Regions from separate parts of the Rothia sp. HMSC068E02 genome, predicted to be linked through region 2. Evidence: riboswitches for the same ligand, from Rfam matches in the RefSeq annotation. Region 2 holds a riboswitch; each other region holds the start of a gene.
The links. A riboswitch is a leader RNA that binds a small molecule or an ion and turns the genes downstream of it on or off. The one in region 2 is predicted to bind S-adenosylmethionine.
Positions count from the first base shown of each region.

Region 1 (7,702 bases), on a different contig from region 2:
CCGCACCCTCAAAGAAGGACGGCTGAGCCACAATAACCTGACCCAGGGTCTCCGGGTCGGCACCCAGAGCCAGCAGCCACTGCGAGAACGGGAAGCCGGGGAACTTCTCGTCCAGCTCGGTAGCCTGGTACGGGTTGTAGGTCGCCTCGGCGTCGCGGTTCTCCACGACGTTCCAGTGCAGGCGAGCCAGCTCAGACTCGTGAGTGAACACCAGCTGAGCCGCCTGCTCCGGGGTCAGGCCGAAGCCCTCAGCCAGACCGGTCAGCTCAAACATGCGGGCAATATGCTCAACGTACGCCGCGCATGCAGCCTCGTGCTTCTCTTCACGGTAGTAGGATTCATCCGGCAGACCCAGACCCGACTGGTACAGGAAGAACGTGTAGTTCTTCGGGTCCTTCGGGTCGTTGCTGGTGTACCAGGCGAACAGCTGCGGCAGACCCGCACGAGACAGCAGCGCCAGGGTCACAGCCAGGTGGGAGGGGGTTGCCGAGTTCAGAATCGGGGCGATTTCCTTCAGCAGCGGCTCCAGGCCGTCCGCCTCAATCTTCTCAACATCCATGAAGGAGTTGTAGAGTGCGCCAATACGGGACTCCGGCTGCTCCTTCGCAATCTTCTCCACCAGCTCACGCACGTGCTTCTCTGCGTTATCGCGGAGGGTGTACAGGCCGCCGTCCTTGGGGCGGTCCGCCGGGATTTCGTGGGTAGCAAGCCACTTACCGTTGACGTGGCGGAAGAAATCGTCGCCCGGCTTGACGGTTTCATCCACCCATTCTTTAGTGATTCCAGAGTTAGTAGTCATGGTTCCATTCTAGGTTCTTAACGTAAGAAGCCACACGATTACCGACAAGCCACCATATGGTGACTCACCAGCAAACGTGTGGCTTCCCTACACGAAAGACTGGGCAATTATGCCTGAGCCGCCAGCTTCTCTGCACGCTCAGCCATCAGACGCTTCTCAGCACCGTTAACCAGCCAGAGGAACAGAACCGCCAGACCCGAGCACACAATCATGAAGACGAACGCGGTGCCCCAACCCCAGTGGTCAACAATAATGCCGATACCGGCAGAAGCCAGGGTCGCACCCAACGCGTAACCGAACAGGCCGGTGAAGCCCGCAGCGGTACCCGCAACATGCGAGGGGGATAGGTCAATAGCCTGCAGACCAATCAGCATGACCGGGCCGTAAATCAGGCCACCAATCAGAGCCAACGCAACGTACGCAATCCACAGCGGCGCATCCGAAGAAGGCAGCCAGTACAGCAGAATCGCGCCAACGGTCGCAATCAGGAACAGGATACCCGCGGGGGAGCGGCGACCCTTGAACATGCGGTCAGAAACGTAACCGCACAGGACGGTACCACCAATACCGGCAAGCTCCAGAATCGAGAAGCCCGCAATACCACCCTCAAGGGAAGCGTGGCGCACATCGTGCAGGTACTTCGGTGCCCACACCAGCACGCCGTAACGCAGGGTGTACACGAACACGTTCGCCAGAGCCAGGTACACCATGGTCGAGTTGGTCAGCACGTGCTTACGGATGGTGGTCCAGGTGGACTCTGCACGATCCTCAGCGGTGGACTCAACCTTGTGCGGGTCGTTGCGGTACACATCAACGGTGGGCAGACCCTCAGCCTCGGGGTTGTCACGGATCAGCAGCCACGCCACGAACGCCAGAACGAAGCTGATAACTGCGGGGAACCAGAAAGCAACTTCCCAGGTCTTGCCGAACATGGAGAAGCCCCACGCAACCAGCAGGCCGGACAGCGCACCACCGACGTTGTGGGCGGTGTTCCACCACGAAACCTTCGCGCCGCGCTCGCTGGTGGAGAACCAGTTCACGAGCACGCGGCCCGAGGGCGGCCAGCCCATGCCCTGGAAGATGCCGTTGAAGACCATAATGGTCGCCATGATGGAGGCGATAGCGGCACCGTAGCCCGCCGCGCCCGCACCTTCACCCATGTAACCGGTCATAGCCAGCAGGATGTTGGCAACACCCGAGAGCACCAGACCGATGGGCAGGAACAGACGCGCGTTCGAGCGGTCAGAAATCATTGCGGTGAAGAACTTGCTGAAACCGTAAGCCAGCAGCAGCGCCGTAGACAGCGCGCCAATAGCCGCGTTGCTGAAGCCAAGTTCCTTGGTCAGAATCGGGGTGACCAGCGGGACGTTGTTACGAATCAGGTAGAAGGTCGCGTAACCGATGAAAATACCCATGAAAACCTGCAGACGCATGCGCGGGTACTTTGCATTAACTTCAGCCTCGCTCAGTTGAGGCTTGGGCGCCGGAATTGCGAGCCAGCGGGGTACAGAACCCTTCTTCTTCTTTGATGAAGTGGTAGTAGTCATGCTGGAATTCTAAAAACAGCGGCTTATAAAAATGCTAATCTGATGGGAATGTTTTCAGTAGAATGTTCACTAGGGTGAACGGATATTCAGAGTGATTATTCTATTAATGCTGTTTTTATCCCGGAATTACGGGGAAGTGCTAAATCTGTGTGATGTACATCTGTCTACTGGGCAACATTGCCTCAAGTCGTGTAATGAATATAAATACTTTCTCGGTTGAGTAAGTATGTGTTTTGGTCAGACCACACTTAAAATTAGAGTAATTTATACCCTAAGTTCAAATAAAAAACCACTTGAACACCAGTGCATTGGCGCCCCAAAACAGCACAGAAAAGCCCGCCCGTACAGTGCAGAAGAAAAACCGTACGGGCGGGCCCGTTATCTATCCCCAAAAGCTCGGCATACAGTCGGTACGCATACCGGCACGAAGCCGAACAACCGCCACCTGCCGCAGGTTACCGCGAGCAAACCATCATCCGGTCAACCCGCAGCAGGCAGCGGAACCAAGAGGCGCCTCCTAGAGGGACGCGCGAATCGCCTTGGTGGCGTCCACCAGGTGACGCAGAGACTGCTTGGTCTCCTCGTAATCACGAGTCTTCAGGCCGCAGTCAGGGTTCACCCACAGGTCAGCAATGGTGCCGTAACCAATCGCAGCCTTCAGCAGGGACTCAATCTCCTCCTGCGAAGGAACACGCGGGGAGTGGATGTCCCACACGCCCGGGCCCAGACCGGAAACGAAGCTCTCCGGAATGTCAGCCAGCAGCTCCATGTGCGAACGAGCCGCCTCAATGCTGGTCACGTCAGCGTTCAGAGCGTTAATCGAGTCGATAATCTCGTTGAACTCCGAGTAGCACAGGTGGGTGTGAATCTGAGTGGAATCCTTCACGCCGCTGGTAGCCAGGCGGAAGGAGTTCACCGACCAATCCAGGTACTGCGGCTGCTCATCGCGGCGCAGGGGCAGCAGCTCGCGCAGAGCCGGCTCGTCCACCTGAATGATGCGGATGCCCGCCTCCTCCAGGTCGGCAATCTCGTCGGCAAGAGCCAGAGCCACCTGGTTAGCGGTCTCGCGGCGCGGCTGGTCGTCACGCACGAAAGACCACGCCAGAATCGTCACCGGGCCGGTGAGCATGCCCTTGACGGGCTTGTCGCTCAGCGACTGTGCGTGGGAGCTCCACGGAACGGTGAACGCCTCACCGCGCAGGCCCTCACCGTGACGCTTCACGTCACCGAACAGGATCGAGGGGCGGGTGCAACGCGAACCGTAGGACTGAACCCAGCCGTGGCGGGTGGTTGCAAAGCCGTCGAAGTTCTCGGCGAAGTACTGAACCATGTCGTTACGCTCAGCCTCACCGTGAACCAGCACGTCCAGGCCCAGCTCCTCCTGCAGTGCGATAACCGAGGCAATCTCGTCACGCAGGAAGCCGTTCAGCTCCTCAGTGGAAATCTTGCCCGCACGAGCCTCCGCACGGTGGCGGCGAATCTCAGCAGTCTGGGGGAAGGAACCGATGGTGGTGGTCGGCAGCTTCGGCAGGTTCAGGTCAGCCTGAGCCGCGCGGCGAACGTCAATGGTCGGACGGTCGAAGTCCTCGGCGGTTACAGCTGCGGCGCGGGCACGAATCTCGTCGTTGTGCTTGCGCGGGTCGGCGGCGAAGCGAGCCAGCGCCTCGTCAGCAGTCTTCAGCTCGGGCTCAACAGCGGCTTCACCCTCGGCCAGGCCACGAGCCAGCAGTGCAATCTCGGCGACCTTCTGATCGGCGAACGCCAGGCCGTCCACGGGAACCTCGGCGGGGTCTTCCAGAGCCAGGTCGTGCGGCACGTGCTGCAGGGAGGTCGAGGAGGAAACCGACACGGCACCCTCGGATGCGCCGGGCAGCGCCTCCAGGGTCTTCAGGGCGGCACGAACATCAGCACGCCACACGTTGCGGCCGTTCACAACACCGGCAACCAGGTGCACACCCGCGGCAGAAACAGACTCCAGCTCAGCCTTCGAGTACACGCCGTGCACCAGGTCAAGATGCAGAGCCTCAATGCCGGTACCCAGTAGCGCCGGCAGGTTCTCACGCAGGGAACCGTAGGGGCTGGTCACCAGAATCTGCGGGCGCTTCTCGCCTGCAGCCAGGGCACGGTAGGTGCGCTCGGCAAGCTCGGCAACCTTCGCGTTGTCGGCACGGTCCACGGTCAGGCCCGGCTCATCCAGCTGAACCCACTCAACACCGCGCTCAGCCAGCTGCTCCAGCACCTGAGCGTAAGCGGCAACGAACTCATCCAGACGGTCAACGGGGGAGAAGTCCTCAGCGGAACCCTGCTCAGCCTTAGCGCCCAGCAGCAGGGTCAGCGGGCCAACAATCTGCGGGCGAACCTTCACACCAGCCTGCTTTGCGACCTCAAGCTGCTCGTCAATAGCCTCAAGGTTCAGCTTAATCTCGGTGCCGGCACCAATCTCGGGTACCAGGTAGTGGTAGTTGGTGTCGAACCACTTGGTCATCTCCAGCGGGGGCAGGGTCTCGGTACCGCGCGCCAGTGCGAAGTAGCCGGGCAGATCCAGCAGACCGCGTGCATCCTTAGCCTCAGCCAGACGCTCGGGAACCAGGGTGAACAGGCGAACAACGTCGAGCACCTGGTCGTAGTAGGAGAAGGTTGCCGGAATCGAGTAGTTATCAGCCTTCAGGCCGGCAGCGGTCACGCGCTCGAAGTAGGTGCGCTGCACGTCAGCGGCGGTGTCCTGCAGCTCCTGCAGGGTTGCCTTGCCCTTCCAGAAAGCCTCCTGAGCCTTCTTCAGCTCACGGAAGCGGCCCACGCGGGGGTAACCAACAATGGTTGCGGCGGGGAATGCGGTGTTCGACATAGTAATTTTTCCTTTACTGGGGATAGATGTGGGAGTCAGTTCCGGTGTTTCGCCACCCAGCGGTGGGCGGTGAAACGGGGGTCGTAACTCCCGGAATATTTGTGGGGGAGATTATGGAAACGCATCCGACAAGGAGCGTTATGGGGGTTAGGCGTATTCCAGTTCGCTCAGCGGCTGAGAGAAACGGTTGCTGTATCGGGGTAGGTCCAGCTGGTCCAGAACGTCCAGCACCGCCGCATGCTCGTTGAAGGTGAAGAAGTGCAGACCCGGTGCGCCCGCATCCATCACGGTGCGGCACTGGTTCAACGCATACTCAACACCGATGCGGTGCAGCTCAGCGCTACTGGTTGCGGTCTCTAGGGCGTAGGCGAGGTCCGTCGGGACCTCCATGCCCGCCATCTGGCAGAGGTTCCGCAGGCGCTTCAGTGAGGTCACCGGCATGATGCCCGGAATAATCGGGATGTCCACACCTGCCAGGCGTGCCGAATCGACCAGGGCGCTGTAGCGTTCATCCTCAAAGAACACCTGAGTGATCGCGAAGTCCGCGCCGGCACGCTGCTTGGACAGCAGAATCTCAATGTCCTGCAGCAGGGATGCGGACTCGGGGTGCTTCTGCGGGTACGCCGCCACACCAATCGACACCTTGCCAGCTGCCAGGTGGGCGAAATCTTCGCGTTCCACGCGGCGAATGAGTTCCACCAGGTAGCGGGCGAAAGGAAGTTCAGAATCCTGACCTTCCTGAATGTCACCGCGAAGAGCCAGGAAGCCGCGCACACCCAGACCCAGGATCAGGCGCACCGCACGCTCCAGCTCATGCACCGAGTGGCCTGCACAAATCAGGTGAGCCAGCGGGGTGAGGGAGGTTTCGTGTACCATGTGGTCGAGCAGCGCCAGGGTCTTCTGGCGGCGCTTCGCGTCACCGGAGTAGGTGACCGACACGTAGTCGGGGTTGGTGCCCTCAAGCTCCGCAATGGTGTGGAGCAGCGACTCACAGCTTGCGTGTGAGCGCGGAGGGAACAGCTCAAAAGAAAGAGCCGGGTGAACTGTCGTCATAACCATCCTTCGTGTTCACCCGATAGATACGCACCGGGAGGGTGCGCGAATTCTTCTGCAGGATGCGCGCCACCGGCTTGCGGGTGCGCATCATCAAGGGGTGCCGAAGGGTATTCTTCTCTATCGGTTCTGGCGGGAGCACCTTGTCCGTACCCTGCACCGTGACGGTGGGGGATACTGGCGAGGTTGCTGCGACGTCGACGAGCCAGATCTCTCGGTCGCTCTTGATAGATAACGCTTTCACTCTACCCACTGCCTCCGAGGGGGCGCAAGGGATGCGGCGGTTGATGTCCTAATATTTCTGGACATGACATCGGGGGCGAAATATGAACTTAATATGACTGACTATGACGAAGGGTGCTGGGGGCGTTGCGGGTAGAGCTGTCGGCTGACCCCTGGATGCCTGAAAATATCACAGATACGCCTGCTTAATATTCTTGGACACGCACGAATATGTGTGTTTTATATTTCATTGAAGAGTAGAGTTAGTTAGCAAAGTACAGCCGTGCTTCATTAACTGCTCATCGAGGAGTTGTAGGGCTCAAAGATGAGTTCAATACGACTTTGTGAGCGTGGTGAGAATGAAAAAGCTATTTTCTTCTATACTCTGGTCCTTCCGCCTAGCCTGGAAAACCTGTCCTGGGACCCTAGTGAGCGTCGCCCTATCGCTAGCCGTCATAGCCTGCATTCCCCTGAGCCAGTCCCTGCTGATCGGTAATACAGTATCAGCCTTGAGCGGTTCAAATGGTGGCACAGCATGGATTTATATTGTTGCTCTTGCCCTTGTCGTTGGAATTAATATCATTGCTAAACGCTGGGTCATAAGTAACATGCTTATCCTCAAATCAAAGGTGAATTATCGGGTTCACTGCATGTTAAATAACAGGTTATCTACATTTCCGTTATCTGATATAAGTAGCACAAAATCACAGGAAGATATACGTGCTGCTAGAGAGGCAATATCGAAACAGGAATTGCAGGTTCACACCATGTCAGTTATGACACTGGTGAGTGCCTTCGCAATGGTGTTACTTCTCTGTCTTAATATCGCGAACGTCAGCATTGTGGCAGCAATTTTTGCGGCACTGTGTTCATTGCCCCTAGCCATTGCAATGGTGATTCTCGCTAAACGTGATTACGCTATCTACACCCTAATGTACGAGGATTATCGGGCAGAGAACTACTATCTAGACAATCTGATGGCTCAGAGTCGAGCCCAAGAACTTCACCTCATGAGAGCCTCCCGATTTTTCTCGCAACGCGTAGCGTCCTGGCGACGCCGGGCGGCCGGTAGGGAATTGAGCCTTGAAAGTGTTAGAGGAATCGTCTCCATGGTTGCCGGGCTACTTTGCTCTGTCTTACTCTTTGCGTCCCTGTACTTCCTTGTGGATTCAGGCGCCGATATATCGTATGTGGCCGGATCGCTGATTGGAATCATTGCCTGTGTTAACGCGACCC
Region 1 is NZ_KV812885.1:1,260-8,961, forward strand. It holds gene HMPREF2919_RS06420 (M13 family metallopeptidase) at 1-799, opposite strand, end outside; gene HMPREF2919_RS06425 (MFS transporter) at 907-2,346, opposite strand; gene metE (5-methyltetrahydropteroyltriglutamate--homocysteine S-methyltransferase) at 2,864-5,191, opposite strand; gene HMPREF2919_RS06435 (methylenetetrahydrofolate reductase) at 5,339-6,244, opposite strand; SAM riboswitch class I at 6,362-6,478, opposite strand; partial or broken gene HMPREF2919_RS06440 (ATP-binding cassette domain-containing protein) at 6,895-7,702, shown strand, end outside.
Region 1: it holds a riboswitch for S-adenosylmethionine, as region 2 does, so the genes downstream of both, HMPREF2919_RS06435 (methylenetetrahydrofolate reductase) here and HMPREF2919_RS06785 (ABC transporter ATP-binding protein) in region 2, are expected to answer to the same signal.

Region 2 (7,702 bases):
GTGCAGAGTCGAGGTTCACGTACTTCTTGTACTCCTCGTACTTTGCCTTTGCCTTCTCCTCGGTCTCATCCACGATGACGGAGAGCATTGCGAGGATCTTGACGTCGTCGCGGCTACGGCCCTGCTCCTCGGCAGCGGCACGGATACGGTCGGTCACAACGCGGGTCAGGTCGGGACGCAGGGCGCTGATGAACACAGCCTCAGCGTGCTTACCGGAGAACTGCTGGCCACGGCTGGATGCGCCAGCCTGGAAAATCACGGGGGTGCGCTGCGGGCTCGGCTCAGTCAGGGAGATGCCGGGTACGGAGAAGTACTTGCCCTTGTGACCAATCGGGTGGACCTTGGAGGGGTCAGCGTAGATGCCGCGCTCGCGGTCCTTGATGACTGCGCCGTCTTCCCAGGAGCCTTCCCACAGCTTGTAGCAGACGTCCAGGAACTCGTCGGCGATTTCGTAGCGCTCGTCGTGCGGAATCTGGGTGGGCAGGCCCTGGTTCTCAGCAGCCGAAGGCAGGTAAGAGGTCACAACGTTGAAGCCGACGCGGCCCTCGGTGAGGTGGTCGAGGGAGGCGTAGCGGCGAGCCAGAGTGTAGGGCTGCTCGAAAGTAGCGGCAGCAGTCACGCCGAAGCCGAGGTGCTCGGTCACTGCAGCCATTGCAGAAATCTGGGTTGCGGGATCGTTCACGGGAACCTGAGCGGCACCCTCAATGGCGGGAGCGGCAGAGTTCTTGTACACGTCGTAGATGCCGACCACGTCAGCGATGAACACGGCGTCAAACAGGCCGCGCTCAAGGGTCTTAGCCAGGTCAGTCCAGTACTTGATGGTGTTGTACTCGGTTGCGCGGGAGCGCGGGTGACGCCAGAGGTCGAAGCTCTGGTGACCAATGCAGGTCATTTCGAATGCGTTAACTACGATGCGCTTCTTCTGCTCAGCCATCGATTTTCCTTTCGCGAATGATCGGGGACGATCGGGTTAGTGCCCTGCACCCCGCGCGCCGCCTCCTTCTTGCCTTCTGCGTTCGGTGGTGGCCTTCGTGCAGGTGGCGCGTTCGCGCCGTACTTGCCTCGTAACGTTGAGGCCAGATCATCATCTGGGGCACCCCGCTACGGGAGAGGGTTGCCGCCCGGCTAGCCAGAGCTTAGCGCCGGGACTCATGATCTCGTGGTTTGAGTGTACGGGGCGCACGGGAGGGAGGTCACGTTTGTGACGAAAAAATCTTTTTGTGACGTGGAACCGAAATATTTCGTGATAAATGCGAAATATACGGTCATAGAAATTCATACGCGCCCGCCGGGTTGATTGAGGCACGCCACAGCCCATAGGGTGGGAGAAGCAAACCATCCAGAGCGACTGAGAGACCTGGCTCCACGACGTCGCAGCAACCGACACGGATTCTTCCGCCCCCGGTGCTAACGCCAGGAACGATGGAAGTGACATGACACTCAACAGTGCAGTAACTGACGTACCCACCAGTGAAAAGAACGGCCGCCGTGCCGTATCCACCGCCGCCGTCCCCTTGAGCTTTGAAGACGTCGGACAGTCTTTCCCCGTGCCCGGCGGAACCCACGAAGTTCTTCGCGGAGTCTCCTTCACCGCAGCCCCCGGCGAGATTATCTCCGTCATCGGATCCTCCGGATGCGGCAAATCCACCCTCCTGCGTGCAGCAGCAGGCCTGAACCGCATCACCGCAGGTACCGTGCGTATCGGCGAGAAGGCAGTGACCGGCCTCGACCCCCGCGTAGCTATCGGTTTCCAGGAACCGCGCCTGCTCCCCTGGCGCACCGTCGCCGACAACGTGGCGCTCGGACTGCCGCAGGGCACCAAAAAATCTGAAGGCGCAGCATCCGTAGCGAGCCTGCTCGACCTGGTCGGCCTGGGCGAATACGCAACCCACCGTCCCAAGGAAATTTCAGGCGGTATGGCTCAGCGCGTGTCCCTGGCACGAGCGCTCGCACGCAACCCCGGCGTGCTGCTGCTCGACGAGCCCTTCGGTGCTCTGGATGCGCTGACCCGCATCAACATGCAGGATTTGCTGTTGGACGTGCACCGTCAAGACCCGACCACGATTCTGCTGGTCACCCACGATGTGGAAGAGGCGCTGTACCTCTCTGACCGGGTGATTGTCCTCGGTAAGGACACCCCGGAGGCGCCCGCCACCATCCAGCGCATCGTGACCGTTGACCGTTCTCACCCGCGTGACCGCGCCGATGCAGAGATCACGGCGCTGCGTAGCGAACTGTTGGCTGAGCTCGGCGTGGAAGATAACGCCTAAAGCCGCCACGAAACGCATTTCTTACACATCACATCATCATCTTCAGAAGCGAAAAGATTTCATCATGACTTACTCCCCGTCTCGCCGTACCGCCCTCAAGTCCTTTGCCGCAGCCGCCGCTTTTGCTACTCTGCTCAGCGCCTGCGCTGGCGAAGGTTCCGGTTCCGCTAACGCCTCCGGTGCTGCCGGTGGTGGCGACCAGAACACCGTGACCATTGACTACGCGACTTACAACCCGCTGTCCCTGATTATCCGCAAGAAGGGTTGGCTTGAGACCGCCCTCGCCGCGGAGGGTAAGAAGGTTGAGTGGGTCAAGTCGGCTGGTTCGAACAAGGCGAATGAGGCGCTGCGTAGCGGCAATATTGATGTTGGCTCGACCGCCGGTTCGGCGGCGCTGCTGGCACGCGCGAACGGCTCCCCCATCAAGGTCATTAGCCTCTACTCGCAGCCGGAATGGTCGGCACTGGTGACCCGCAAGGATTCGGGCATCACCAAGGTTGCGGACCTGAAGGGTAAGACCGTTGCCGTGACCAAGGGTACCGACCCGTACTTCCTGCTGCTGCAGGCACTCAAGCAGGAGGGTATCTCTGCTTCGGACCTGACCATTCAGAACCTGCAGCACGCTGACGGCCGCACCGCCCTGGATAACGGTCAGGTCAACGCGTGGAGCGGCCTGGACCCGATCATGGCTGCCGCCGAGGTGGAAAGCGGCGACGTGCTCTTCTACCGCAACCTGAACTTCAACACCTACGGATTCCTGAACGCGACCGAGAAGTTCATTCAGTCCAACCCGACCGCCGCACAGACCATCGTGGACGTGTACGAGTACGCTCGCGCCTGGGCTAAGAAGAACCCCGAAGAGGCTGTGAAGATTGTCGAGGAGGAGTCCGGCATTAAGCACGAGACCGCCCAGGTCGTCATGGAGCGCACCCACCTGGATATCGACCCGGTTCCGGGCGCTAAGCAGGTTGAGGTTCTGAAGGGTGTCGGCCCGATCCTGGTGGAGTCCGGCGACGTTCCTTCCCAGTCCGACGTGGACAAGGCGCTGAACAGCATTGTGGACGACCAGTTCGCAAAGAAGGCTGACAGCGCAGCCGTCGAGAAGATCGCGAAGGTAGTTGAGAAGTAATGACCGCCGCAACGATTACCGCCGCCTCCAGCGCTCGCGCTGAGCGTGCCGAGAAGCGTGTCTCTTCCGTGAAGCTGCCGTCGAACCCGTTCGCCGGTAAGCAGTACCTGGGCCTGATTCTTCCCCTGGCGCTGATTGCCCTCTGGTATATTCTGAGCACGAACAGCGTGTTCACCCAGGTTCAGCTGCCCTCCCCCGACCGTGTGGTCAGCGCCGGTGTTGAGCTGGCGCAGCGCGGCGAGTTGGGCCGCCACGTGGCGATTTCTACTCAGCGTGTGCTGATTGGTTTCGGTATTGGTGCCGTGCTCGGCCTGGTGCTGGGTGCGCTGATTGGCTTGTCTGCGCCGGTGCGTCTGATTGCCGCACCGACCATTGGTGCGCTGCGTGCCGTGCCGTCCCTGGCGTGGGTTCCGCTGCTTCTGCTGTGGATCGGTATCGGTGAGAATTCCAAGGTGACCCTGGTTGCTATTGGTGCATTCTTCCCGGTGTACACCACGGTTTCTGCGGCTCTGGCGCACGTTGACCCCAAGCTTGTGGAGGCGGCACGCGCCTTCGGTCTGAAGGGTCTGCGCCTGTTCACCACGGTTCAGCTTCCCGCGGTTCTGCCGTCGGTCGTTTCGGGTCTGCGTCTGGCGCTGGCTCAGGCGTGGCTGTTCCTGGTCGCCGCTGAGCTGCTGGGTGCATCCATGGGCCTGGGTTACCTGCTGACCGACTCGCAGAACAACGGTCGCACCGACCGCCTGCTGCTGGCTATTGTGGCGCTGGCGGTGCTCGGTAAGATTACCGACGCCCTGGTGGGTGTTTTCGAGCGCTGGGTGAAGGCGAAGTACCCCAGCAACTAACGCCACCAGCAATTAGCACCACAGCTAAACGCAATGCTCAGCACGCGCTGAGTTTTAGGAGAGATGTCCGCCGCGTGGTTGCTCCTCTGAAGGTGAGCTAATCATCGCTACGCGCCGGAGAAAGAAGTCGGCGGGGAAACCTGTCGCCTACTGAATGATGATGATGAACCCCGCCCCGCGCCCCACAGCAGTGAGCGCGGGGCGGGGTCTTTAAATATTTCGGAATATTACGAACCGGTACTCACCATGCCGAATATGACGGTCCCCTTTGCTTCCTGGCCCGGAGCGCGCTTTACTAAGAAGGCAAACCATCCAGAGCGACCGAGAGACCTGGCTCCGTGACGTCGCAGCAACCCCCTCGCCAACGCACACACAGACCCCACGGTCACACAGACAGCGGCACGGCGAGCAAGGGTGCTAATGCCAGCAACCGATGGGAGAATAATGGGACTGCCCACCCCCTACTCGTTCACCGACCCGCTGAACCCCACCCCGAACCCCGCCCTCGAATCTGACGAGGCACGCGTCGCGTTCTGGGAGAAGCAGGCGCAGCGCCTCACCTGGGCTGAGCCCTGGCACACCGCGCACCGCTTCGAGAAGCCGAAGTCCCTCGGCTTCGATGAGGAAGGCATCGAACAGTTCACGATCCCCGAAATTAAGTGGTTCGAGGGCGGTAAGCTCAACGTCGCCTACAACTGCGTAGACCGCCACGTGGAGGCGGGCCGCGGCGACAAGGTCGCCCTCTACTTCGAGGGTGAGCCCGGCGACCGTGAGGCCATCACCTACTCCGAATTGCAGCGCCGCATCGCGAAAGCAGCAAACGGCCTGCTGTCCCTGGGCGTGCGCAAGGGTGACCGTGTGGTCATCTACCTGCCTGTCATCCCCGAAACCATTATTTTCACCCTCGCCTGCGCGCGTATTGGCGCGATCCACTCCCTCGTCTTCGGTGGCTTCTCCGCCGAGGCGCTGAAGTTCCGTGTGGAAGACACCGGCGCGAAGGTCCTCATCACCACCGACGGCCAGAACCGCCGCGGCAAGGTCGTTCCCGTGAAGGTCAACGCCGACGAGGCATGCTCCGGTGAGAACAACATTGAGCACGTTATCGTGGTGGACCGCACCAGCGCCTCCGACCCGGTAGCGCACGCCGCTGTGCCGTGGACTGAGGGCCGCGACGTCTGGTACCACGACCTGGTGGACGACCAGCCTGACACCCACGCCTACGAACTGCACGACGCAGAAGACCCGCTGTTCATTATTTACACCTCCGGCACCACCGGTAAACCCAAGGGCCTGGTGCACACCATGGCTGGATACCTGGTGCAGACCGCGTACACCCACGCGCTGCTCTACGATCTGCTGCCGGATTACGTGGACGAGAACGGTGTGCTGCGCCCGGACGAGCTGTCGGCGGTCAACGACCCGGAAAAGGTTGAGTCCACCGTTCACTGGTGCACCGCCGACCTGGCGTGGGTTACCGCGCACACCTACGAAATTTACGGCCCGCTGGTCAACGGTGTGTCCGAGGTGATTTACGAGGGCACCCCGAACACCCCGCACTACGGCCGCCACTTTGAGGTTATCGAACGCTACGGCGTGACCAACTACTACACCGCCCCGACCCTGATTCGTTCCCTCATGGGTGCGTTCCCGAACGGCCCGGAGCCCGGCAAGTACGATTTCTCGACCGTGCGCCTGCTCGGCTCGGTGGGTGAATCCATTAACCCGGAGGCGTGGCGCTGGCTGCGCGAGCACGTGGGCGGCGGCACCGCGGCGTTCATCGACACCTGGTGGCAGTCCGAGACCGGTTCGACCGTATGCTCCCCGCGCCCGCACGACCCGGCATTCGCACCCGAGGGCACCTACCCGGAGGGCACCCCGCACTGCACTCCCCTGCCCGGTTGCGCTACCCGCGCCGTTCCCGGCGTGTCCACCCGCGTGGTGGATGAGCACGGCGACCCGGTCGAACCCGGCAAGCAGGGCTTCATCGTGGTCGATAAGATTGGCCCCTCGATGGCTCGTACCGTGTGGCAGAACCCGCAGCGTTTCCTGGATTCCTATTGGCGTCACTACGGCGAGCGCGGCTGGTTCCTCGCTGGCGACGGCGCGAAGGAAGACGAAGAGGGTAACGTGTACATCCTCGGCCGTATTGATGACGTGATTAACATTTCGGGTCACCGCCTGTCCACGATTGAGATTGAGTCGGCTCTGGTGACTCACCCGGCTGTGGTTGAGGCTGGTGTCTGCCCCGTGGAGGATGAGCTGACCGGTCACCAGGCGGTCGCCTACGTGACGCTCACCGATGAGGGTAAGGACCTGACTGAGGATGAGCTGAAGGCGGCGCTGACCGCGCACGTGCGTGAGCACATTGGCCCGATTGCTAAGCCGAAGGACGTTGTGGCGGTTGCCGATATCCCGAAGACTCGTTCGGGTAAGATTACTCGCCGTCTGCTCGGTGAGCTGTACCAGGGCCGTTCTTTGGGCGATGTTTCTTCGCTGCAGAATGAGGAGGCGCTGGGCCACATTGCGCAGGTGCTGGTGGATACCGGCCGCGTGAGCTAGGCCCTCTAGGCTCTGTTGCTGAGCTGAACGCTACGCCGAGCTGAAAGCTACATAGAGTAAAGGTGCGGATACCGAATGCTGATTCGGTATCCGCACCTTTTGTTATGCCATTTTACTAAGCTGACAGGGCTCTTTGTTGGCGTTGCGCCGCCTAGTCAGCCTACTTGATCAGGCCCAGCGAACGAGCGTGTTCGGCGGTAATGCCACTCGGTTCAATGTGCTCGGGGCCCTTGTCCTTCTCGGGGTGCTCGGTCGCCTGGAAGCGGATCATCTTCACATCGTTTGCCGCACCCAGGTTCGTGATCATGCCGTCACCGTTCAGGTCCACGGAGACCGGCTCGGTGTCGATCTTGCCGTTGCCGTTGAAGTCAATCGGCTGGTTGGCGGGCTTGCCCTTGTACAGGAAGCCAGCCGCGCGGGGACCGAAGCCGCGCGCCTCGTACAGCTTCGCCTCGTTGAGCATGCGGTACTCGGCGGTGGAGTAGCCGAAGTAGCGGCTACCGTCAGCCATGGGCACGCCGGTGAGGGTGTACTGGTAGTTCATGACGCTGTAGTAGTTGGGCTTGTAATTGATTTCGTCCCAGCCGCCGTGGCTCAGCGCGAGGTTGTGGCCGAGCTCGTGCACGAACACTGCCACGCGGATGTCGCTGCTTGCCTCGCCCCAGAAGTGCGGGCCGACGGTGACCATAAAGTTACGACCGCCGAAGTTAGCGATACCGGAGGAGTAGCTGTTGTCGTAGTAGTCTCCCCAGATCATGTAGTGGAAGGTGCCTTCGCGGGCGGGGTTGAACTTACCTTCGGTCGCCTTGATGCGGTGGAGCGCCTTGAATTCGCTGTCGAGTGCCTGGTAGCTGATTTCGTTGCCGCCGCCCAGGTTGTACTTGGCGCTACGGGCGTCACCG
Region 2 is NZ_KV812887.1:75,548-83,249, reverse strand. It holds gene HMPREF2919_RS06790 (LLM class flavin-dependent oxidoreductase) at 1-934, opposite strand, end outside; SAM riboswitch class IV at 1,049-1,157, opposite strand; SAM riboswitch class I at 1,333-1,429, shown strand; gene HMPREF2919_RS06785 (ABC transporter ATP-binding protein) at 1,434-2,270, shown strand; gene HMPREF2919_RS06780 (aliphatic sulfonate ABC transporter substrate-binding protein) at 2,335-3,399, shown strand; gene HMPREF2919_RS06775 (ABC transporter permease) at 3,399-4,241, shown strand; gene HMPREF2919_RS06770 (AMP-binding protein) at 4,686-6,800, shown strand; gene HMPREF2919_RS06765 (zinc metalloprotease) at 6,961-7,702, opposite strand, start outside.

Region 3 (7,702 bases), on a different contig from region 2:
AAAATTAGACGGTTATCTAGCGGGTGCCATCGAGGTGACTGCGGTGCTCCTGAATACGGCGATCCAGGTGCTCAAGGTTCTGCTGCAACCCCGCAATCTCGTTTTCAATCTTTCGGCGGGCTCGCTCCATCACATCAACGGAGAGTGCATGATCATCCGGATTGTCCAAGATTGTACGAATGTCGGCAAGACTCATGCCGGCCTGACGGCAGGTAGCAATAAACCGTGCTGCGGAGATAGACTCCTCATCAAAAATACGGGTTCCGTGAGCATCACGGGGCACCGCAATGAGCCCCTCTTTTTCGTAATAGCGCAGGGCGTGGGTGCTCACCCCCAACTGCTCCGCTACCTCTTGAATACTTACCACAGCGTTAATGCTATGGGGTTAGAGCGGGTCTAAAGCAAACTGAGAACCCTTACCTTCCAGTGCAACAGGAGGCTGCTTCCGCGGTATCTCGCGGAGCTTTCAAAAAGTGCCAGAAAAACCGGAAAATATTCCCTGACTTGGCACAACACACTTCAAAAAGATAGAAAAAATGCCGGACGCTCGCATCATACGAACGCCCGGCATTCTATTACATAACCCTAAGGGTGAAGGTTAATTCACGGTGGGCGGAAGGACAGTTGAGAATACCCAGTCATTCCCTCACAATCCCACACCCACTGTTTGGATAAAACAACATTCAACAGGATGCGTGAAACGCCTTCGGGTGCCGGTTGAGTTAGCGAGTAACAGCGCCGTACAGACGAGTCATCGAGTCCAGCGCCTCACGCTCACGCTGCGCCTCGCTCGGGGTAGCAGATTCATCTTCAACACCCAGGGCGCGCGCCAGAATCTTCTCCACCTGCTTCGCCTCAATCAGGAAGCCGTCATGGCCGTGGTTCGACTCGATAATATCCACGGCGACCGGGGTGGGCAGCGCCTCCGCCAGACGGTGCGACTCGTGCGGGAAGAACAAGCGATCCGTGTTCACCGCCGCAATCGTCCACTCGCAATCGGTGTGCGCCAGCGCCTGCGCCAGGGTGCCGCGGCCACGCGCCACATCGTGCGAAATCAGTGCCTCGTTCACTGCCAGGTAGCTATTCGCGTCAAAGCGCTCAACCAGCTTGGCGCCGTGGTGGTCCAGGTAGCTTTCGATGGCGTAGCGGCCACGCGGCTCACCCAGCGAGCCGCCCACGGTGCTTTCGCCACGGTTCTCTTCGCGGCCGAAGCGGTGCTCCAGCTCGGCGGGGCTGCGGTAGGTGGTGTGCGCAATACGGCGTGCCAGGGCAAGACCGGTCAGCGGCGCGGGACCGTCATAGTAGTCGCCACCGGCAAAGTTCGCGTCCGAACGAATCGCAATATTCTGGGTGTGTGCCCACGAAATCTGTTCCGCCGTAGCCGAAGGACCGGAGGCAATCACCGCGCATCCGCGCACCAGCTCGGGATTGGTTGCCGCCCACTCCAGGGCGCGAGCGCCACCGAGAGAACCACCAATCACGTAGCGGAAGCTGGTCACGCCCAGGGCACGTGCCAGGTGCGCCTCAGCACGCACAGAATCACGGATGGTTACCTGCGGGAAGCGGGAACCCCAGTGCTCACCGGCACCCGGGTAGCCTTCCGGAATAATGCTTGCCGGTCCGGTGGAGCCGTAGCAACCGCCCAGAATATTGGGGGCAATCACAAAGTAGCGGTTGGTGTCTACGACCGAGCCGGGGCCCACGATGCCTTCCCACCAGCCGTCCGATTCGATGGCGCGAATCAGCGGGGCGGGCATGTCGGGGGTGGGTACGCCGCGGGAGACATGCGTGTCACCGGTGAGCGCGTGCAGAATCAGGATGGCGTTATCGCCAGCCTCGTTGAGGGTGCCCCAGGTTTCGTAGCCGATGGTGACCTGCGGCAGGGTCACGCCGGACTCGAGCTCCAGGTCGCCGATGTTCAGCTGACGCAGGTAGCCTTGCGCTTCGGGGTGTTCGCGCTGAGTGCCCGCCACGGGGATGGGCGCGGTAACAGGCTGGTTGATAGTGCCGGATTGCTTGGAACTGGACAGCGTGGTACCGGACTGGCTAGTGCTCTGGGTGGTCATGGGGGTCCCTTCACTGGGTTTGGCCGGCAAGGTAGTGCCGGGTGTGAGCGGGGTACTCGTCTACGGGTAGAAGAAGCAACGGGTGGGGCGGCATCAGCGCCGCGCAGTGACAAAACGCTCCCTAACGGGGAATCCGCAGGTGGACCGAAAAGCCGTAGCTTGCCGGTCCACCTGCGGGTTACATCACCGTTTAGGAGAGGGTGTCAAAGCCCAGCTGCAGGTCGGCGAGAATATCATCAATGTTCTCAATGCCAACTGCCAGGCGCACAAAGTTCGGGTACACGCCGATCTTCTCCAGCTCCTCAGCGGCAAGCTGGGAGTGGGTGGTGGAGGCGGGGTGAATTACGAGCGAGCGCACGTCACCGATGTTCGCCACGTTGGAGTGCAGCTTCAGGGCGTCCACGAAGTCGCGGGTCTGCTCCAGGGTTGCGTCCTTGAGGGTGAAGCCGAGAACCGCGCCGGGGCCCTTGGGCAGGTACTTTTGTGCACGCTCGTACCAGGGGGAGGATTCCACGCCAGCCCAGATGACCTTCTCGACCTGCGGGTTTGCTTCGAGCCAGCGGGCGACCTTGGTGGCGTTCTCGATGTGGCGTTCGATGCGCAGGGAGAGAGTCTCCAGACCGATGCCGATGTTGAAGGCGTTGGTCGGGGAGATTGCGGCGCCGGTGTCACGCAGCAGGGAGACGCGCGCCTTCAGGATGTAGGAGAGGTTCGCGCCGAACGCGGAGTCCTTACCCAAATCGCGTGCGTAGACCAGGCCGTGGTAGCCGGGGGCGGGCTGGTTGAACTTGGGGAACTTCTCGGGGTCTGCACCGTAGTCGAAGTTACCGGAGTCAACGATCACGCCGCCGATGGAGGTGCCGTGGCCGCCCAGGTACTTGGTGGCGGAGTGGACGACTACGTCTGCGCCGTGCTCGATGGGGCGCAGCAGGTACGGGGTGGGTACGGTGTTGTCCACGATCAGGGGTACGCCGTTTTCGTGCGCGATCTTGGCGATGGGCTCAATGTCGAGCACGTCGTTGCGGGGGTTGGGCACGGACTCGCCGTAGAAGAGCTTGGTGTTGGGGCGTACTGCGGCGCGCCATGCGTCCAGGTCGTCCGGGTCCTCAACAAAGGTGGTTTCAATGCCCAGGTCGGCGAGGGTGTACTTGAGCAGGTTGTAGGTGCCGCCGTACACGGAGGGCGAAGCAACAACGTGGTCGCCTGCACCGGCAATGTTCAGGATTGCGTAGGTAATAGCTGCCTGACCGGATGCCAGCAGCAGCGCGCCTACGCCGCCTTCCAGGGAAGCGATACGGTTTTCGATGACTTCCTGGGTGGGGTTGTTGAGGCGAGTGTAAATGGGGCCCAGCTCGGCGAGGGCGAAACGGTTCGCTGCCTGCTCGGCGCTGTCAAAGACGAAGGAAGTGGTCTGGTAGATAGGTAGTGCCCGAGCTCCCGTTGCGGCATCCGGCGCCTGACCTGCGTGGATCTGGCGGGTTTCGAACTTCCAACCGGCGGGGTTGGCGGGAGTCGGGACGGTAGTGTTGTTGCTCATGCGTGGCTCCTATTGGGGATTCTTAAGGGGCCGCATGCCGACGGTACAGGAATCGTCGTCGAATAATCCTGTCACGATTGATGTACCGGTTTCGGTCACATCGGTCCCGCGCTTGCGTCACGCTTGTGCGTGCCGCCCGGTCTTCACCCAGGGCACCCCACCGCGGAGGAGGGTTGCCGGCCAGCTAGCTGGGGCTTATCGCTGGCGCTCTTGACCTGTTATTTAGAGTGTCATAGGGCACGGGGCGGGGTCAAGGATTTTGTGGGTGCGCGGTACTTTAAGACATTTCATTGCAAAGATGACGTTTTTTAACGTCTGTCATAAAACGCGAACGACGGTGCCGGGGCAATCCGAGGACGAGGCAATCGAGATGCGGAGGCGGACACCCACCATCCACACAGTAACCCCCATCACTTTTATCTACGGTTTTTCGGTACACTGAAATGACACATACACTCACGCAGGGTACAACTCGCTACGCCGTTTATCCTGCTCAGCATCCCTCCGGTATAGGGGCCAGAGGGTCATACCCGAAGGTTACCTACCATGTCTCTTGTTCTTGATGCGGCGCAGCTCAGCCGCGTCTTTGGCAAAGGTGAAAACGCTTTTACCGCCGTCGACCGTGTGTCGCTTCGCGTCAGTTCCGGTGAGATTCATGCCCTCCTCGGCCCCAACGGTGCGGGCAAAACGACTACCGTGCAGATGTGCTCGACCCTGCTCACACCCACCGGCGGTAGCCTCACCGTGAACGGTATTGACGCTATCGCCGACCCGCAGCGGGCGCGCCGTCACGTGGGTCTCGCACTGGGCGGGGAGAACGGCTTCTACCCGCGCGCTAGTGCCCGCGACAATCTGCTGTTCTTCGCCGATGTTGCGGGGGTTTCCGGGCGGACCCGACGACACGAGGTGGAGCATGCCCTAGCCCGTGTGGAACTCACCGATGCGGCAACGCGGCCTGTCCAGGAGTTTTCCCGCGGCATGAAGCAGCGCCTACATATTGCCCGCGCCCTGCTCGGCTCCCCCGCCCTGCTCCTGCTGGATGAGCCGACCAACGGGCTCGACCCCGATATCGCCCTAACCGTGCGTACCCTCATCCGTTCTCTCGCGGAAGACGGTGCCGCCATTCTGCTGACGAGCCACCTGCTGGGCGAAATCGAGGATTTGGCGCACACTATTACCGTTTTGGGCGCTGGCTCCGTTGCTGTGAGCGGCAGTCTCGAGGATATTGCCGCGCACGCAGGTATTGCCGCCACGACCGTGGTTCAGGTGGACCCCACCGCCACCGAGGGCATTGATACGCTCCGCGGGTTCCTCGGCGATAAGGCGGCGGTGCTGTTTGCCCCGCGCGGATCCGGCTGGGAACTGACCCTCTACTGGCACGGCGAGCGCGCCACGTTCGAGGCGGGCGAGGCTCACCGCATCCTGGCGGAGGGCCTTGCCGCCTCACGCATTGGGGCACGAACCGAACCGTACACGCGACCGGCAACCTTGGAAGAGGCATACCTGGCAATGGCGGAGGGGCTCAAGCGATGAACGCTCAGACGCAACGCTCGGAAGAGTTCCAGCGGCAGGGTCGACGGTACGACCTGTGGCAGGAGTGCGCCCGCCAACTGCGACTCATGGGCTTTAGCCTGCGCCAGTTTCTGACGGTCCCCTACTTCATTCAGCTACTCATCAGTACGGTACTCGGCTCGGTCATCCTTCAGGCGCTCGCCGTGCATGCGGCAACGCAGAGCTCCGCGGGTCACTCCGTTGACCCGACCCTCGCGTGGACCCGCGCGGGCATTGTGGGCATGTGGTCGGTCTGCATCGTGTCTGCGGGCATCATCAATTTCGAGCGTTTCCGTGGGACCCTCGTGTACCTATGTTCGGGGTCAATCTCTCCGGTGCGGGTGCTGGCGGCTATCGTTTCAAGCGCCTCCATTGTGGGTCTGGCTGCCTTGCCCCTATCGTGGGCAGTTTGGGCTCTTGTGACGCTCAACCCGCAGGTCACGGATTTTTCGATACTCTGGCCGCGCTACGTTCTGGGCGTTCCCCTGCTGTGGCTTGCGTGCCTGTCGATCACGTGCATGATTGCGGTATTCTTCGTGGCCACGCCGAACGCTATCGCCTACGAGGAGCTATTGCTCGTGCCGGTTTTTATTCTTTCCGGGGTTCTCTTCACGACCATTGAAGCGCCAGCCTGGCTAGATGCTGTAGGCACGCTCATTCCCCTGCAGGCGCCGGTTCACCTGCTACTTGGGCGTACCGCCATCACTACCCCGGCGGATGCACTCTTGCCCGTAATTCAGACCCTGGTCGTGAGCTTCATCTGGGCGTTGTGTGCTTTCCTCTTTGCTCGGAAGGCTCTCGCCTCCGCCCGCCGTCGCGGCACCCTGGGGGCGATGTAGCGTGCGTGTTCTCTCTACTGATTCTCTGCCCGGCGTGGCGCGTCGGGCACTGTCGACCGCCTCTATTGGCTGGTCGTCGTCGATTACCTTCGCAACCCTCGGAACGGCTATCACGACCCTGGTGCTCGTGCCGGGCCTCAACGTGCTTTTCACGGTGCTTCTGGGTGCTGATCTTGCCGCAAACGATACGGTACGCATCGGCTGCGCGTCTGCTCTGATTGCCACCCTCAGCTCCGTGGCAGCCGGTATTGTCGCGCGCGTTGCCACCGACCGGTGGATTGGCGTCTTCGAGTACGTGTGTACGGCTCGCCCGGTGGATGCTGGCTACTGGCTCGGTGCGGCGGCGGTACCCGCGTTGCTGGCATCCGTGACGGGTCTGAGCAATGTGGGCATCGTGTGGTTATTGTCCCTCACGGCACCCTCTACCGGGGCGGCTTCGGGGCTTCTGATTGGAGCCATTGCGCTGATGCCGGTTGCGATTCTGGGCGGGGTCTGCCTGGGCATTTTTGCCGCCGGGCTCGGTCTGTACCTGTCGGATCCGTACACGGGCTCGAATGTTCTGTCTATTGTTCTGCCGGTCAGCGCGGGCGTGATTGTGCCGGTGAGTACCTATCCGGCGTGGCTTGCCTGGGTGTGTTCCTGGGTTCCCGGGTCCCGGCTGGTGCAGGCGCTGGATATTTCGGCTTTGGAGACACCCGGCAGCGTTTCGGGCGGCGCCACCCAGGAGCTCTTTGCGTCCCTGGAGGCAGACACCGCCCTGGCGGTACTCTACGCCGCAATCGGATTGGGGCTTACCTTCCTTGCCACCCGCCGTATCCGTGCCGGTGCCCGCGCCTCGCTGCTATAAGTGTTGAAACCCAAGAAAAGATAAAAAGAACAAACCGTTTACTCACCCGCTACCCGGGCGCCGCGACCAAGAAAGACTATTCCTGTGACCGTTACTCCCGCTTCATACACCTTAGAGACTTTAGGGTTCGACCCCTCCTGGCAGGGCGCGGCAATTCGCGCCGCGTTCACCCTCGACGGTACTCTCGAGGATTTCACCCTCGCCCGCGTCAGCGCCGTGCACCGCACCCGCTGCGAGCTACTGACCTGCGAGCGGGGCGAGCTCGTGAAGCTCTCCGCTCCCCTGCGTCCGGTCGAAAACGACTACGGCGAAGAGGAATACCCCGTCGTGGGTGACTGGGTGCTCGCCCAGCCCATCCCCGGAACCGGCGGTGAAACCCACCCCGCAGAGCATAAGCCCCTCGCGATTCTGCCCCGGCGAAGCTACCTCACCCGCCCCAGCGCCACCCGAGAATCCGCGGATCAGCCTGTCGCCGCCAACGTGGATATGCTCTGCATCGTTGAGCCCTGCTTCCCCGAGCCGTCCATCGGGCGAATCGAACGCTACACCGCCCTCGCGCACGCATCCGGGGTGCAGGTCGCGCTGATTCTCACCAAGGGTGACCTGGTGACGGCCGAACAGCTCGCCGGCTACGAGGAATCCCTCGCGGGCGGCGTGGATGCGGTGCTCACCGTCTGCACGGATAACGGCTACGACCCCGCACCGGTCGCGGAACTCGTTGCCGGACGTACCGCCGCGTTCCTGGGCCGTAGCGGCGCCGGAAAATCCACTCTGGTCAACGCCCTGCTCAACCCCGGAGTTGACCCCCGCGAGGATAGCCAAGAATATCAGGTGCAGGTCACCTCCACGGTCCGAGATGCTG
Region 3 is NZ_KV812894.1:236,464-244,165, reverse strand. It holds gene HMPREF2919_RS08310 (MerR family transcriptional regulator) at 17-367, opposite strand; gene HMPREF2919_RS08305 (homoserine O-acetyltransferase MetX) at 723-2,066, opposite strand; gene HMPREF2919_RS08300 (bifunctional o-acetylhomoserine/o-acetylserine sulfhydrylase) at 2,257-3,603, opposite strand; SAM riboswitch class IV at 3,707-3,819, opposite strand; gene HMPREF2919_RS08295 (ABC transporter ATP-binding protein) at 4,150-5,136, shown strand; gene HMPREF2919_RS08290 (ABC transporter permease) at 5,133-5,993, shown strand; gene HMPREF2919_RS08285 (hypothetical protein) at 5,995-6,840, shown strand; gene rsgA (ribosome small subunit-dependent GTPase A) at 6,925-7,702, shown strand, end outside.
Region 3: it holds a riboswitch for S-adenosylmethionine, as region 2 does, so the genes downstream of both, HMPREF2919_RS08300 (bifunctional o-acetylhomoserine/o-acetylserine sulfhydrylase) here and HMPREF2919_RS06785 (ABC transporter ATP-binding protein) in region 2, are expected to answer to the same signal.